2 regions of the Methylobacterium sp. WL12 genome follow, and region 2 is predicted to be linked to the other one. Evidence: riboswitches for the same ligand, from Rfam matches in the RefSeq annotation. Region 2 holds a riboswitch; the other holds the start of a gene.
The links. A riboswitch is a leader RNA that binds a small molecule or an ion and turns the genes downstream of it on or off. The one in region 2 is predicted to bind thiamine pyrophosphate.
Positions count from the first base shown of each region.

Region 1: it holds a riboswitch for thiamine pyrophosphate, as region 2 does, so the genes downstream of both, thiC (phosphomethylpyrimidine synthase ThiC) here and thiO (glycine oxidase ThiO) in region 2, are expected to answer to the same signal.

Region 1 is NZ_VRUW01000001.1:223,404-231,000, reverse strand. Features, by position in the region: gene thiC (phosphomethylpyrimidine synthase ThiC) at 77-1,966, opposite strand; TPP riboswitch at 2,041-2,149, opposite strand; gene FV226_RS01115 (alpha/beta hydrolase) at 2,268-3,104, shown strand; gene FV226_RS01110 (HNH endonuclease) at 3,171-3,539, shown strand; gene FV226_RS01105 (acyltransferase family protein) at 3,714-4,799, shown strand; gene FV226_RS01100 (PilZ domain-containing protein) at 4,837-5,088, opposite strand; gene FV226_RS01095 (transglycosylase domain-containing protein) at 5,365-7,566, shown strand.
Region 2 is NZ_VRUW01000001.1:29,475-37,071, forward strand. Features, by position in the region: gene FV226_RS00125 (thiamine phosphate synthase) at 1-424, opposite strand, end outside; gene FV226_RS00130 (thiazole synthase) at 411-1,211, opposite strand; gene thiS (sulfur carrier protein ThiS) at 1,215-1,427, opposite strand; gene thiO (glycine oxidase ThiO) at 1,424-2,569, opposite strand; TPP riboswitch at 2,714-2,842, opposite strand; gene FV226_RS00145 (TIGR02281 family clan AA aspartic protease) at 3,056-3,559, shown strand; gene FV226_RS00150 (adenylate/guanylate cyclase domain-containing protein) at 3,562-4,821, opposite strand; gene rpoD (RNA polymerase sigma factor RpoD) at 4,925-6,919, opposite strand; gene dnaG (DNA primase) at 7,115-7,597, opposite strand, start outside.

The sequences.
Region 1 (7,597 bases), 190 kb from region 2:
CGCCAGGTTGAACGGACCGGCAACGATGTCGGAAGACTTTTAACGAACGGTCGAAGCGGACCGTTCGCCCATACTGCTACTCGGCGGCGTCGACGTAGAGCTTGCCGCCCTCGGCCAGGAACTCGCGGGACTTCTCCGCCATCCCGGCCTCGCGCTCGGCGCTCGTCAGGATCGGTGCGGTGTTCAGCACCTCGCCCGCAGCCTCCATCGCCAGCACCTCGGCGCGCAGGTCCTGCGTGATCTTCATCGAGCAGAACTTTGGCCCGCACATCGAGCAGAAATGCGCGACCTTGTGGGCGTCCTTGGGCAGGGTCTCGTCGTGGTAGGCGCGGGCCGTGTCCGGGTCGAGGCCCAGGTTGAACTGGTCCTCCCAGCGGAAGTCGAAGCGCGCCTTCGACAAGGCGTCGTCGCGCAGCTGCGCCGCCGGGTGGCCCTTGGCGAGGTCCGCGGCATGCGCGGCGATCTTGTAGGTGATCACCCCGGTCTTCACGTCGTCGCGGTTCGGCAGGCCGAGGTGCTCCTTCGGCGTGACGTAGCAGAGCATCGCGCAGCCGAACCAGCCGATCATCGCCGCGCCGATGCCGGAGGTGATGTGGTCGTAGCCCGGCGCGATGTCGGTGGTCAGCGGACCGAGGGTGTAGAACGGCGCCTCGCCGCACTCGGCGAGCTGCTTCTCCATGTTGACCTTGACCTTGTGCATCGGCACATGCCCTGGCCCTTCGATCATGGTCTGGCAGCCCTTGTTCCAGGCGATCTTGGTGAGCTCGCCCAGGGTCTCGAGCTCGGCGAACTGCGCCGCGTCGTTGGCGTCGGCGATCGAGCCGGGCCGCAGGCCGTCGCCTAGCGAGAACGAGACGTCGTAGGCGCGGCAGATGTCGCAGATCTCCTCGAAGCGCTCGTAGAGGAACGATTCGCGGTGCCCGGCCAGGCACCAGCGCGCCATGATCGAGCCGCCGCGCGAGACGATGCCGGTGACGCGCCGCGCGGTGAGCGGCACGTGGGCGAGGCGCACGCCCGCGTGAATGGTGAAGTAGTCGATGCCCTGCTCGGCCTGCTCGATGAGCGTGTCCTTGAACACCTCCCAGTCGAGCTTGAGCGGGTCGCCGCCGACCTTCTCCAGCGCCTGGTAGATCGGCACCGTGCCGATCGGGACCGGCGAGTTGCGGATGATCCACGAGCGGATGTTGTGGATGTTGCGGCCGGTCGAGAGGTCCATGACCGTGTCGGCGCCCCAGCGGATCGACCAGACCAGCTTCTCGACCTCTTCCGCCGCCGAGGAGGTCACGGCCGAGTTGCCGATGTTGGCGTTGATCTTCACCAGGAAGTTCCGGCCGATCGCCATCGGCTCCAGCTCGGTGTGGTTGATGTTGGCCGGGATGATCGCCCGGCCGCGCGCGACCTCGTCGCGCACGAATTCGGGGGTGATGAACGGCGGCACCGAGGCGCCGAAGCTCTCGCCGTCGGCGAGCGCGGCATGCGCTCGGTCTAGCATCTGCTCGCGGCAGAGGTTCTCGCGGTGGGCGACGTAGATCATCTCCTCGGTGACGATCCCGGCGCGGGCGAACTCGTACTGGGTCACCATCTGGCCGGGCTCCGCCTTGCGGATGGTCCGCTCGGCGGGGCAGGGGGCCACGAGCTTGTCGGCGGGCACGAACCCGTTGTCCTCGGGCTTGACGACGCGCGGCTGCACGGCGGCGTAGCCGCGCTTGGCGATCCAGGCGTCGCGCACCGGCGGCAGGCCCTTGGCGAGATCGATGCGGGCGTTGGTCTCGGTGTAGGGGCCGGACGGGTCGTAGACCCGCACCGCCGGCTCGTTCGGGTCGGTGAGCACGATCTCGCGGAACGGCACCCGGATGTCCTCCCGGCCGGCCACGCTCGCGTAGACCTTGTGCGAACCGGTGACCGGACCCGTGGTCACGGTCTCGGGGCTACCTTTGACGTCTTTGGACAGGACGGGCGCATTCATCGTCGGATCTCCCGGCATTGGGGCGATGCGGCGCGCCGCGACGGAGATGCGATGAAGCGGCGGGCGCCGGATGAGGCGCCGCAGGTTCCCGTCCCTCCGCCGGTACGAGCCGGATCAGGTTCAAGGGTCAGGACGTCGCGTCCACTCTCAGCCCCCGGTCGTGGGGCCCCCCTCGGAATGGTTCGAATCTCCGCGGGCCGCCGGACTTTGTCAATGCGCCGGCCGGATCAGGCGGAAACGGACGGATGCCGACGTCGTCTCGGATCGGTGTAGGGTCCCGCGGGAAACGCGACGGAGCCCCATGCGAATCCTGCTCGTCCTGGCGGCCGCCGCGCTCGGCCTGTTCGCGTTGATGCTCGGGGCGCTCGGCCTGTTCCAGCGCAGCCTGATCTATCCCGGCGCCTTCATCGCCGGCCCGCGGGCGCGGCTGCCTGTGCCGCCGGGCACGCAAGCCCTGTCCCTGCTCACCGCCGACGACGAGCGCCTGCACGCCCTGTGGCGCGCGCCGCGGCCGGGATGCGGCGTCGTGGTCAGCTTCCACGGCAACGGCTCGCGGCCCGAGCCTGCCGCGGCGCGGTTCTCCGCCCCTCCTTGGTCCACCGCCGGCTGGGGCGTGCTGGCGATCTCTTATCGCGGGTATCCGGGTTCGACCGGCGCGCCGAGCGAGGACGGGCTGATCGCCGACGGGCTCGCGGCGGTGGCCGAAGCCGTACGGCGCGCGCCCGGCGCCCCGATCCTGCTGCACGGCCATTCCCTCGGTGCGGCGGTCGCGGTCGCGGTGGCCGAGCGGGTGCCGCATCTCGGGCTCTACCTGGAGGCGCCCTTCGATTCGCTGCCCGGCATCGTCCGCCTCGCCTTCCCCTACGCGCCGACCTTCCTCCTCCGCGATACCTGGCGCTCCGACGCGCGCATCGCCCGGGCCGGCGGCCCGGTGCTGATCGTCCACGGCACCGAGGACGGCGTCGTCCCGGTGAAGCTCGGGCGCCGGCTTGCGACGGCGGCGGGGGAGGGCGCGCGCTTCGAGTCTGTGGCGGGCGACCACGTCTCGGTGCTCGGTACCCGAGACCGGCTGGCCGAGACGATGTTCGGCGATTCCCTTCGCGCAGCATGCCCGACGCCCGCCGCAGCGACGCCGTGACGCCGCGCCCCGAATTTGCGCCGATCCCATATTCTGGAGGGCGCGGATGTGGAGGGAGACGGGGCTTTGGGGCGACGCGAACGGCGCTGGCGCGAGGATGAACCAGACCCGTGGGCCCGCAGCCCTGAACCGGTGATCTGCCCGCTCTGCGAGCGGCCGATCCCGCCGCGCGCCCGGTCGAGCCTGCACCACCTCGTGCCGAAGCTGAAGGGAGGCACCCACGGCATTACGGTCCGGCTGCATCAGGTTTGCCACTCGGCGATCCATGCCCGCCACAGCGAAGCCGAACTCGCACGCCGGCTCGCCGACGTGGCCGCGCTGCGGGCCGAACCGGAGATCGCCCGCTTCATCGCCTGGGTGCGGACCAAGCCCGATGACTTCCACGCCGCCACGCGGATGACGCGCGACCGCCGCGCGGCCAAGCGCAAGAGCTGACCACAGAAAGAGCTGACCACAGCAAGAGCTGACCAGCGCCGGATCTGGTCCCGCCCCGCAGGCGCCCTCGGTTTACCCCTCGTTCGCCATGTTGCGCGATGGCGCCAGCCGGCTCAGGCGGCCTTTACGGGTCTCGCTTCAGGGTTGCGTCCGCGCAACGTTCGGGAGGCGGCGATGTTTGGGGAGGCGGGCGCGGCTGTGCCGGCGGAGGCGCTGCGTCTCGCCTGGGTCGACGTCGCCAAGGGCATCTGCATCCTCCTCGTGGTGATGATGCATTCCACCCTGGGGACCGGGGCGGCGATGGAGGGCGAGGGGTTCCTCCACACGGTGGTGACTTTCGCCAAGCCGTTCCGCATCCCTGACTTCTTCCTGCTGTCGGGCCTGTTCCTCGGACGGGTGATCGATCGCCCGTGGCGCCTGTTCGCCGACCGGCGCGTGGTGCACTTCGCGTATTTCTACGGGCTCTGGGTCGTGATCCAGTCGCTGGCGAAATACCCGGCGATCGTCGGCGAGGCCGGCCCCGGCGCCTTCGCCACCCACCTCCTGAACGCACTGGTCGAGCCGTACTCGACCCTATGGTTCATCTACCTGCTCGCGGTGTTCTCGGTCGCGACCAAGATGCTGCGTCGCGTGCCGCCCGCGGTGCTGCTGGCCGGCGCCGCGCTGCTGCAGGTCGTGCCCATCGCCACCCCATCCTACCTCGCGGAGGAGTTCTGCGCCCGCTACGTCTACTTCCTGGCCGGGTACGTCTTCGCCGATCGCATCTTCGCCCTGGCCGACCGGGCGGCGGCGGCCCCGCGCATCGCCTGCACGTTCCTGCTACTCTGGGCGGGCATCGAGGCGTGGCTCGCCTTCACGCCGTCGAGCCTTCCCGGCTACCCGACCCTGGCCAGTCTGCCGGTGGTCGCCCTGATCGTAGGCGGAGCCGGCGCCCTCGCCATCGTCTCGGGCGCGGCGCTCCTGACGGCGGCCGGCGGGCCGGTCGCCACTTCCTTGCGCGCCTGCGGACGGCGCTCGATCGTGATCTATCTGGCGTTCTTCCTGCCGATGGCCGCGACGCGGACGCTGCTGGTCAAGGCCGGGCTGATCGCCGACGTCGGGCTCGCCAGCCTGACGGTGATGGCGGTCGCCGTGATCGTGCCGCTGGCGCTGGAGCGTGCGGTGCGCGGCACCGCGCTTCGCGTCCTGTTCGTCCGTCCGAAGGCGTTCCACATCGCGACCGCAGCGAACTCGCAGGCGCCGGCGCTTCAGGCGGCCTGATCTGCCCCGTCCGAGGCCATCGCAGCGTCCTCAGGCCTCAGCCTTCGAAACACACCCCCAGGCGGCGGCCCTCGCGCCGCACGACGCGGCAGCGCCGCGGCGGCTCGTAGGCGGTCACCTGCAGCGTGAACCGGTCCGGCACGACGACCTCGGGCGCAAGCTCGAGCTGAGCGCCGGTCGCCGACACGTCCCAGACGAGACATTCCTGCGCGTCCGCACCACTCTCGGCGAACAGGCTCGCGACCTGGAAGGCATCCTTGCGCGGGGTGTTGCGTCGATTGTCGCTCATGGCATCACCCGAGGATTGGAGGCGGAGCGCATCATGCGCGCCGAGGCTTAGCAAATGCCCCAAGCGGCCGAGCGCAGACCGTCGGCGCGCCACCGCGGATCCCGGGAGAATCCTGCCGGCCCAGCCCAAATGCCTGATCCTCAACGACTTCTGAAAATCGGCGGTTAACATCCCTTAAACCCGCCGCATTTACCGTGCGGAACCGGGCCTCCGACGATCGCCGCGCGCAGCCTTCGCGTCGCGCGTGCCCACGGGGCCTCAGGACAGACGGGACGCATGGCGAACGGACGCGGACGGGACGGCCGGGGCGAACCGAACTTCGACGTGCCCGAAGGGCGCGGCGCAGGTCGGGGCGGCGCGGACCTGCGCCTGTCGCGGGACGATCGCCCGGGAGGCGGCGTGGCGAGCAGAGTTCGGGACGGCGAGGACAAGGGCAGCCGCCGGGCGAAGCCCGCAGCAAAAAGCGGCGCGCGCCGCAGCGGGGGCAAGAAGGTCCGCAGGCGATCCCTGCTCGGGCGCCTCGTCTACGCCGGGTGGGTGCTCGGCCTATGGGCGGTGGTCGGCATCGCCGGCCTCATCGCCTACCACGCCTCGCAGCTGCCGCCGATCGACCAGCTCGCGGTGCCCAAGCGCCCGCCGAACATCGCCATCCTGGCATCCGACGGCTCGCTGCTCGCCAACCGCGGCGAGACCGGCGGCCGCGTCGTCGGCATCAAGGAGCTGCCGACCTACCTTCCGCGCGCCTTCGTGGCGATCGAGGACAGGCGCTTCTATAGTCATTTCGGCGTCGACCCGGTCGGCATCCTGCGCGCCATCGGCCAGAACCTGACGCGCCGCGGCGTCGCCCAGGGCGGCTCGACGCTGACGCAGCAGCTCGCCAAGAACCTGTTCCTCACCCCCGAGCGCTCGGCCTCGCGAAAGATCCAGGAGGCGATCCTCGCCCTCTGGCTGGAGCACAAGTACACCAAGGACGAGCTGCTCGAGCTCTATCTGAACCGGGTCTATTTCGGAGCCGGCGCCTACGGCGTCGAGGCGGCGGCGCAGCGCTACTTCGGCAAGCCGGCCAAGAACGTCAGCGTCGCGGAAGCCGCGATGCTCGGCGGCCTCGTCCAGGCCCCCTCGCGGCTGGCGCCGAACCGCAACCTGCCGGCAGCCCAGGCGCGCGCCGCCCAGGTCGTCGCGGCGATGCAGGAGCTCGGCTTCATCACCGCCCAGGACGCCAAGGTCGCGCTCGCCCAGCCGGCGCGCCCGGCGAGCAGCCGCGGCGGCGGCTCGGCGAACTACGTCGCCGACCTGGTGATGGACGTGCTCGACGACTTCGTCGGCACGATCGAGGGCGACATCGTCGTCCAGACCACGATCGACACCACCCTGCAGGCGACCGCCGAGAAGGCGCTCGTCGACGAGCTCAACGCCAAGGGCGGGCGCTACAACGTCGGCCAGGGCGCGCTCGTCTCGATGCGGCCGGACGGCGCGATCCGCGCGCTGATCGGCGGGCGCGACTACGCGCAGAGCCAGTTCAACCGCGCCACCACGGCCAAGCGCCAGCCGGGCTCCTCGTTCAAGCCGTTCGTCTACCTCGCCGCGGTCGAGCGCGGGGCGACGCCGGACACGGTCAAGGAGGACGCGCCGATCAAGATCGGCAACTGGCAGCCCGAGAACTATTCGCACCAGTACGAGGGACCGGTCACCCTGCGCACCGCGCTCGCCCTGTCGCTCAACACGGTCGCCGTGCGCCTCGGCCAGGAGGTCGGAGCCAAGGCGGTGGTGCAGACGGCGCAGCGGCTCGGCATCACCTCGCCGCTGCAGGCCAACGGCTCGATCGCGCTCGGCACCTCGGAGGTGACGCCGCTGGAGATGGTCGGGGCCTACGGTGCCTTCGCCAACGGCGGCACGGGGGTGATCCCCTACGTCGTCGCCGGGGTGAAGGGCGTCGACGGCAAGGTCCTGTACAAGCGCGGCGAAGGCGGCCTCGGTCGCGTCATCGATCCGAACGCCGTCGGCATGATGAACGCGATGATGCACGAGACCTTCGTGATCGGCACCGCCAAGAAGGGCGACATCCCCGGCTGGGATCTGGCCGGCAAGACCGGCACCAGCCAGGATTTCCGCGATGCCTGGTTCATCGGCTATTCCGGCAGCCTGGTCACCGGGATCTGGCTCGGCAACGACGACGGCGAGCCGACCAAGAAGGCGTCCGGCGGCAACCTGCCGGTGGAGATCTGGAAGACCTACATGAGCGTCGCCCTGAAGGGTCAGACGCCGGTGCCGCTGCCCGGCCTCAACCGCTGGCGCAAGGCGCCCGAGACGACGGCCTCGGTGGCGAGCGCGCCGAACCCGGGCAACATCCTCGGGCAGATCTTCGGCGAGCCGCCCGCACCCGCCCCGGCACCCCGGGCCACAGCCGCGCGGCGTCCGGCGGCCCGCGACGCGGACGACCGGAACTTCATCGAGAAGCTGTTCGGCCTCGGCGATTGATCGTCGGTGTAGGCCTCGGAAAGGCCTCGCC
Region 2 (7,597 bases):
CGTAGCCGGGCTTGCTCGCGGTGGGGAAGATCGGGCTCAGCGTCACGTAGTCCGCGCCGCCCTCGGCCGCCTCCGCGACGTCTCGGAGCGTGTGGGCCGAGATGCCGACGAGGGCTGCGCCGACCCGTTGCCGGGCCGCGGCGATGGCGGATCGATCCGTCCCGCCGCCGAGATGGAGTCCGGCGCCGAGGTCGGCCGCGAGGTCGGCGTCGCCGCCGACGGTGAGCAAGCCGCCGGCCTGGCCGACGCGTTCGGCGATCCGCGCCGCCAGCTCCCGCCGCTCGGATGGCGGCAAGTCCTTGTCGCGTAACCAGACCCAGCGACCGCCGCCGTGGAGCACGGCGGCGACGGCCTCCACCAGGGGGCGCGGCCCGTGCCGGTCGGTGACCGCCAACAGGGGCGACGGCAGGCTACGAGCCGACAAGGCCGAGCTGCGGGCTCGACGGCTCGGCCCGGCCGCGTCGGGGAATGCGGCCGGCAAGATACGCGTCGCGTCCCGCTTGGACCGCGCCGCGCATGGCGTAGGCCATGCGGACGGGGTCGTCGGCCTTGGCGACGGCGGTGTTGATCAGGCAGGCGTCGGCCCCAAGCTCCATCGCGATCACCGCGTCGGAGGCCGTGCCGATGCCGGCATCGACGATCACCGGCACGCTCATGCGGCGGCAGATCAGCTCCAGGTTGGCCGGGTTGGCGATGCCCATGCCCGACCCGATGAGCGAGCCCATCGGCATCACTGCGGCGCAGCCGAGGTCGGCGAGCCGTTGGCAGACGATCGGGTCGTCGTTGCAGTATGGCAGCACGACGAAGCCGTCGTCGACGAGGTGGCGGCAGGCCTCGATCAGCTCGGTCACGTCCGGGTACAGCGTCTCGCGGTCGCCGATGACCTCGACCTTGATCCAGTTCGTGTCGAGGGCCTCGCGCGCCAGCTCCGCGGTCATGATCGCGTCGCGCGCGGTCTCGCAGCCGGCGGTGTTGGGCAGGAAGCGACGCCCCTTCAGGATCTTGACCGTGTCCGAGCCGTGGCCCTGGAGCGAAACCCGGCGGATCGAGGCGGTGGCGACTTCGGCCCCCGAGGCCGCGACCGCATCGCGCATGATCACCTGCGTCGGATAGCCGGCCGTGCCGATGAACAGGCGCGAACTCAGCGTGACGCCGGCGACGACGAAGGGGTCGTCGGCCTCCGGACGGAGGGGTGTGAGCGTCTCGAGCATCCTCTAGCCTCCCTGCATGGCGCGTACGATCTCGATGCGGTCGCCGTCCGCGATAGGGGTACGCTCCCAATCGCGACGGCGGACGACGCGGCCGTTGACCGCGATGGCGACCCCCTGCGGATCGGGGCTGCCGGTCTCCTCCGCCGCGTGCGCGAACAACGCGGCGAGGTCGGCGGCCTCGATCTCGCGGGCTTGCCCGTTCACCGTCAGCCTCATGCCGAAGCCCTCACGTCCTGGCTTGCGGTAAACCGCGCGAGGGAGAAATCCCGGGCCACCGCCGGCATCGCGCCCGTGGTGACGAGGGCAGCGATCGCGTCGGCGGTCACCGGGGCGAGCAGGTAGCCGTTGCGATGATGGCCGGTGGCGACGACCAGCCCGGGGGCGATCTCGCCCAGGATCGGCGCGTCGTCGTCCGAGGTCGGGCGGAACCCGCTCCACACCGCCTCGACCTCCATCTCCTCGATGCCGGGCAGCACGCGCCGCGCGCCCTCCAGAAGAGCGTAGAGCCCGCCGGCGGTGACGCCGGGGCGGAAGCCGCAATCCTCCACCGTCGCGCCGACGACGATGCGGCCGTCGCCCTTCGGTGCCATGTGGACCTGCTCGGTCCACACCATGTGCGACAGCGTGCCGGTGCGCGCGGTCGTCTTCAGCGCCAACGATTGGCCCTTGAGCGGGCGGACCGGCAGGGCGAGGTTTTGGGGCAGCAGGCCGCCCTCCCCGCTCCAGGCGCCGGCCGCCAGGATCACGGTGTCGGCCTGCAGAACGCCATTGGCGGTGCGGAGGCCGGTGACGCGCCCGGATGTCCGTTCGAGGGCGACGACCGGGCTGTTCTCGACGAGCGCCACGCTGGCGCCACGGCAGGCCTGCACGAGCGCCGCCATCACCCGGCTGGGATCGACCTGGTGGTCGAGCGGGCAGAACACGCCGGCGGTGACCGAGGGGCGCAGGGCCGGCTCGCGGCGGCGGACCTCGGTGCCCGCGACCCATTCGGCGGCGACGCCCGAGCGGCGCTGCAGGTCGTAGCGGAAGCGCAGGCGCTCGACCTCGTCGCGGCCGATGGCCAATACCAGCGTCCCGTCCTCGCGGTAATCGATGTCGTGGCCGGCGGCCGCTTGGAGCTCGTCGCGGAACCGGGGCCAGCGCCGCAGCGAATCGAGGGCGAGCGGGAGCAGCGGGTCCGAGCCGGGCTCGTGCTCGGCCGCGGGCGCCAGCATGCCGGTGGCGGCGAGGCTCGCGCCGGACCCGATGGTCTCGCGCTCGACGACCGCGACGGACCGACCGGACTGCGCGATGCGCCAGGCGATCGACAGCCCGATCAGGCCGCCGCCGACGATGGCGACGTCGGCGCGGACGGGCAACGTGACGGACGGGTTCGTGCCGCCGTTCGTCCGGCGAACCCCGATCGGTGATGCTGGGTGACGACCCAAAAGATCCTCCGCGTGGTGTCGCAGAGACCGGGCCTGACGCTTCCTTCGAGAAGCTGGTGCGATCCGTCCACGAGGATGACGCCCACGGTCCAATCCCTACGCCGGTGTGAACCGGATCAGGTTCGAAGGATTTCCGCGCCGCGAGCCCTTGCGAACCTGCCAGCGGTTTCTCAGCCCCTTGCCGGGGATCTCCCTGGAACACCGCAGATGTGGTCCCACTGGCCGGCCCGGTCAACCCCGTCAAAAGGGCGAGCGCGCAGGTTGGTCGCCGTCTGTCGTCGTGATGCCGAGACGGTTCGGAAACCCTGTCGGCACGAAAGGCGGCGGGTTTCCGCCGGGTACGCGCGAGGCGCCACGTATCGTTCACCGGTTCCGTGGTGGTCTCCGCCGGTCCCCCTCGGGGCGCGGAGGTTGGCGTTGCGGACGATCCTGTTGCTCTGCGTAGGGGCCGGCCTCGCCGCAGGCGTGCTCGGCGGGGTCGGCGACCGCCTGACTCACCGCAAGGCCGACGCGCGACCGGCGCCCGCGGCGCCGCCATCCTCCTCGGCACCGAGTGCGATCGCCCTCAATGCGGACCGCAGCGGCCACTTCCTCGCCGACGCCCTGGTGGACGGCCGCTCGCTGCGGATGATGGTCGACACCGGCGCCACCGCGTGCAGCTTCACCGAGGAGGCGGCCGCGCGTCTCGGCCTCGTCCTCACGCCGCGCGACTTCACCCAATCGGTGATGACGGCCAACGGCGTTGTGCGGGTCGCCCCGGTGCGCATCGGCATGATCCGGATCGGGCCGGTCACCGTGCGCGACGTCGAAGCGGTGGTCGTGCCCGGCGGCGGCCTCGGCACGAACCTGCTTGGGATGTCGTTCCTCAAGCGGGTGCGCGACTTCAGCATCGCCGGCGGCACGCTGACGCTGCGGGGCTGAGATCAGCCCTGGCGGCGATGCGGCTTCGGACGCGGCCGGTAGACCATCATCGGCTCGGAAAAGCCGTCGAGGACATGCTCGCCGAGCGGCACCGGATCGCCCCACAGGAAGTCGACGAAGGGCTTCGACATCAGCAGCGGCTCGCCCAGCGTCTTGTTGAGCCGGGCGATGCGGCTCGCCATGTTCACGTCGCGGCCGATGACGGTGAAATCGAGCCGCGTGCCCGAGCCGACGTTGCCGTAGGCGGCCTCGCCGTGGTGGAGCGCGATGCCGGCCATCATCGGCACCGCGAACTGGTGAAGGGTGTTGGCCTCCTCCAGCGCTTGGAGTGCGCCCTGCGCCGCCGTCAGCGCACCCTTGGCGGCGCCGCCGAGGTCGTCGCCCGGCTCGCGGAAGATCGCGAGCAGGCCGTCGCCAAGGTACTTCAGCACCTCGCCGCCCTCGCGTTCGATCGGCGGGACCAGGCAGTCGAAGAAGATGTTGAGCAGGTCCACCGCCTCTTCCGGCGTCATGTCCGCCGAGATGCGGGTGTAGTCGCGCATGTCGGCGAACAGGATCGCCGAGCGGATGCGCTTCACCTGGCCGCGACGGATGTCCCCCGACAGGATCGCCCGGTGCGGCTCGTCGCCGACGTAGATGCGCAGCACCGTGTCGAGCTGCTTGGTGACGAGGCGCATCTCCATCACCGCGGCGAGCGCCGGCATGACGAAGCGCAGGATCGCGACGTCCTCGTCGCGGAACCCGTCCGGGTCGCGGGTCGCGAAGGTGATGCCGTTATGGGTGCCGTTGGTGAAGAACAGCGGCACGACGATGTAGTGGGTGTAGCCGGCGGCCTTCAGGTCGGGGATCACCGAGTAGGCGTCGTCCGGCGTGTCGGCGAGATCGAGGATCAGCCATGCGGCGTCCTCGTGCACCCTCCGGAACGGGCTCGCCGCGTAGGCGCGCTCGGAAGCCTCGCCGTGCGGAAACAACCGCACCGTGGTGCCGGCCTCGCGCGTCCAGATGCGCCCGATGCCGGAATACTCGGAATGCAGCGTGTCGATCGCCGTCGAGGTCCGATCGACGGGCACGCCGACCTGGTTCAGGCGCTCGGCGAAGCCAGCGATCAGGTCGTCGGGCTCGGGCAGGCGCGCTCCTTCGCTCAGCAACCAGTCGCGGATCGCGACGCATTCCTGCAGCGCGCCGAACGGCACGTCGTCCGCCTCCGAGCCGTCGGCTGCGGCGGTCGGCGGCACGGGTGGATGCTGGCGACGCTCAAGCATACGGCCAAGGTGGGTTCGCGGACCGCCAAAGCAAGGCTTCGGGCCGCCGACGACGTGGTCCGCCGACACGAGTCGGCGCAACACGTCATGGCGGATCGGCCGCTCAGTTGTCCAGGAAGCTCCGCAGCTTCCGGCTCCGGCTCGGGTGCTTCAGCTTGCGCAGGGCCTTCGCCTCGATCTGGCGGATGCGCTCGCGGGTCACCGAGAACTGCTGGCCGACCTCTTCGAGGGTGTGGTCGGTGTTCATGCCGATGCCGAAGCGCATGCGCAGCACGCGCTCCTCGCGCGGCGTGAGCGAGGCGAGTACGCGCGTCGTAGTCTCGCGCAGGTTCGACTGGATCGCGGCGTCGATCGGCAGGACGACGTTCTTGTCCTCGATGAAGTCGCCGAGGTGCGAATCCTCCTCGTCGCCGATCGGCGTCTCGAGCGAGATCGGCTCCTTGGCGATCTTAAGGACCTTGCGCACCTTCTCCAGCGGCATGGCCAGCTTCTCGGCCAGCTCCTCCGGGGTCGGCTCGCGGCCGATCTCGTGCAGCATCTGGCGCGAGGTGCGGACGATCTTGTTGATCGTCTCGATCATGTGCACCGGGATGCGGATGGTTCTCGCTTGATCCGCGATGCTGCGGGTGATCGCCTGGCGGATCCACCAGGTGGCGTAGGTCGAGAACTTGTAGCCGCGGCGGTACTCGAACTTGTCGACGGCCTTCATCAGGCCGATGTTGCCCTCCTGGATCAGGTCCAGGAACTGCAGGCCGCGGTTGGTGTACTTCTTGGCGATCGAGATCACGAGGCGGAGGTTGGCCTCGATCATCTCCTTCTTGGCCTGGCGGGCTTCGCGCTCGCCCTTCTGGACCATGTTGACGATCTTGCGGTACTCGCCGATCTCCAGGCCCGTCTCGGAGGCGAGCGTCAGGATCTGCTCGCGCAGGTCCGAGACCTGCTTCGAACCCTTCTCGACGAGGTTCTTCCAGCCCTTGCCGCCGAGCGTCCCGACGCGGGTCATCCAGTTCGGGTCGAGCTCCCAGCCCTGGTAGTGGCGCAGGAACTCGTCGCGGGCGACGCCGTGGCTCTCGGCGTAGCGCATCAGGCGGCCCTCATGCGAGATAAGGCGCTTGTTGATGTCGTAGAGCTGCTCGACCAGGGCCTCGATGCGGTTGTTGTTCAGGGACAGCGACTTCACGTCGGCGACGACGGTGTCCTTGAACTCGGCCTGCTTCTTCTCCTGGGCGGGCGTCGTCTTCTCGTTGCCGGCCTTGCGCGCGGTCTCCTCGTTCTGGAGCTTGCGCAGCTTGCGGTAGTTGTTGGCGATCGCGTCGAACGTCTCGAGCACGCGCGGCTTGATCTCGGCTTCCATCGCCGCGAGCGAGACGTTGTTCTCCATGTCGTCGTCGTCGTCGCCGCCCTCGGGCGCCGGCGTCTCGGCCTCGGCTTCCTCTCCCTCGGTCGCGCCCTCGGCGATCTGCGGGTTCTTGCCGTCGGGGCCGGCATAGGTGGCTTCGAGGTCGATGATGTCGCGCAGCAGCACCTTGCCGTCGACGAGTTCGTCGCGCCAGATGATGATCGCCTGGAAGGTCAGCGGGCTCTCGCACAGGCCGGCGATCATCGCCTCGCGGCCGGCCTCGATCCGCTTCGCGATGGCGATCTCGCCCTCGCGCGACAGCAGCTCGACCGAGCCCATCTCGCGCAGGTACATGCGCACCGGGTCGTCGGTGCGGTCGGTCGGCTCCTTGGTGGCGGTGACGACCGCGACGGCGCGCGTCGGGGCGACCTCGGCCACCTCCGTACCCTCGGCGCCCTCCTCGTCCTCCGACGCCTCGCCGTTGGCGGGCTTGTCGGCGGCGGCCTCGTCGGTCTCCTCGGCCTCGACGACGTTGATGCCCATCTCGGAGAGCTGGGACAGCACGTCCTCGAGCTGGTCGGGGTCGGACTGCCCCTCGGGCAGGACCTCGTTGACCTCCTCGTAGGTGATGTACCCGCGCTTCTTGGCGAGCTTCACCATCCGCTTGACCGAAGCATCCGTCAGGTCGAGGAGCGGCCCATCGGTCTGCTCTGCCGGAGCGGTGTCCGTCTCGTCCCGTTCCGTTGCCTTCGTCGCCATGATCAGCCTATTGTTTCGGCGCGGCACGATGCGGGGGCCTCTCGGCCACGCCGCGCCGTCGGCGCCGCAATGCGTGTGGAACCCGGACGAATCACTTCGACCGCGTCGTAGCTCGGACTCGGTATGCAAGCGAGACGCTTGACCGATTGTTAACCATGCCGCGAAGGCGCTTCGTATTCCGCCATCGCACAGGCCCTACGACACAGTCGAGTCGTTCGTGTCCTGCAGGTCCGCCTCGGTCTCCGCTCCCGCGATCACCGCCAAGCGCTCCTTGACGTCGCACAGCCAAGCGAAGTTCGCCTCTGTTTCTTCTTCGACGAGCGCACGTTCCGCCTGTCGGAGTTCGCTATTTAGCGCGCCGGCCTTGCGGTGCAAGATCACGGCCTGACGCAATGCGTCTTCCAGCTTGACCAGGTCGGCATGCGGATCGAGCGCCCAACGGTCGCCGGGGCGCACCCGCGCGGCGAGCCGCGCGCTCGCCGCCTCGAGCCCCGCCCGGGCCAGGCGGTTCTCCACCACCGCCACGTCCGGGTCGGCGGCGTCGGCCGCGCGGTCCAGGAGCAGCGAGCGCAGGGCCACCGCATCCGGATCCTCGAGATCGAGGGCGGCGAGGTCCTCCGCTTCGAGACCGAGCAGCTCGGGGTGGACGAGGAGGCTCGCCACGATCATCGCCTCGCG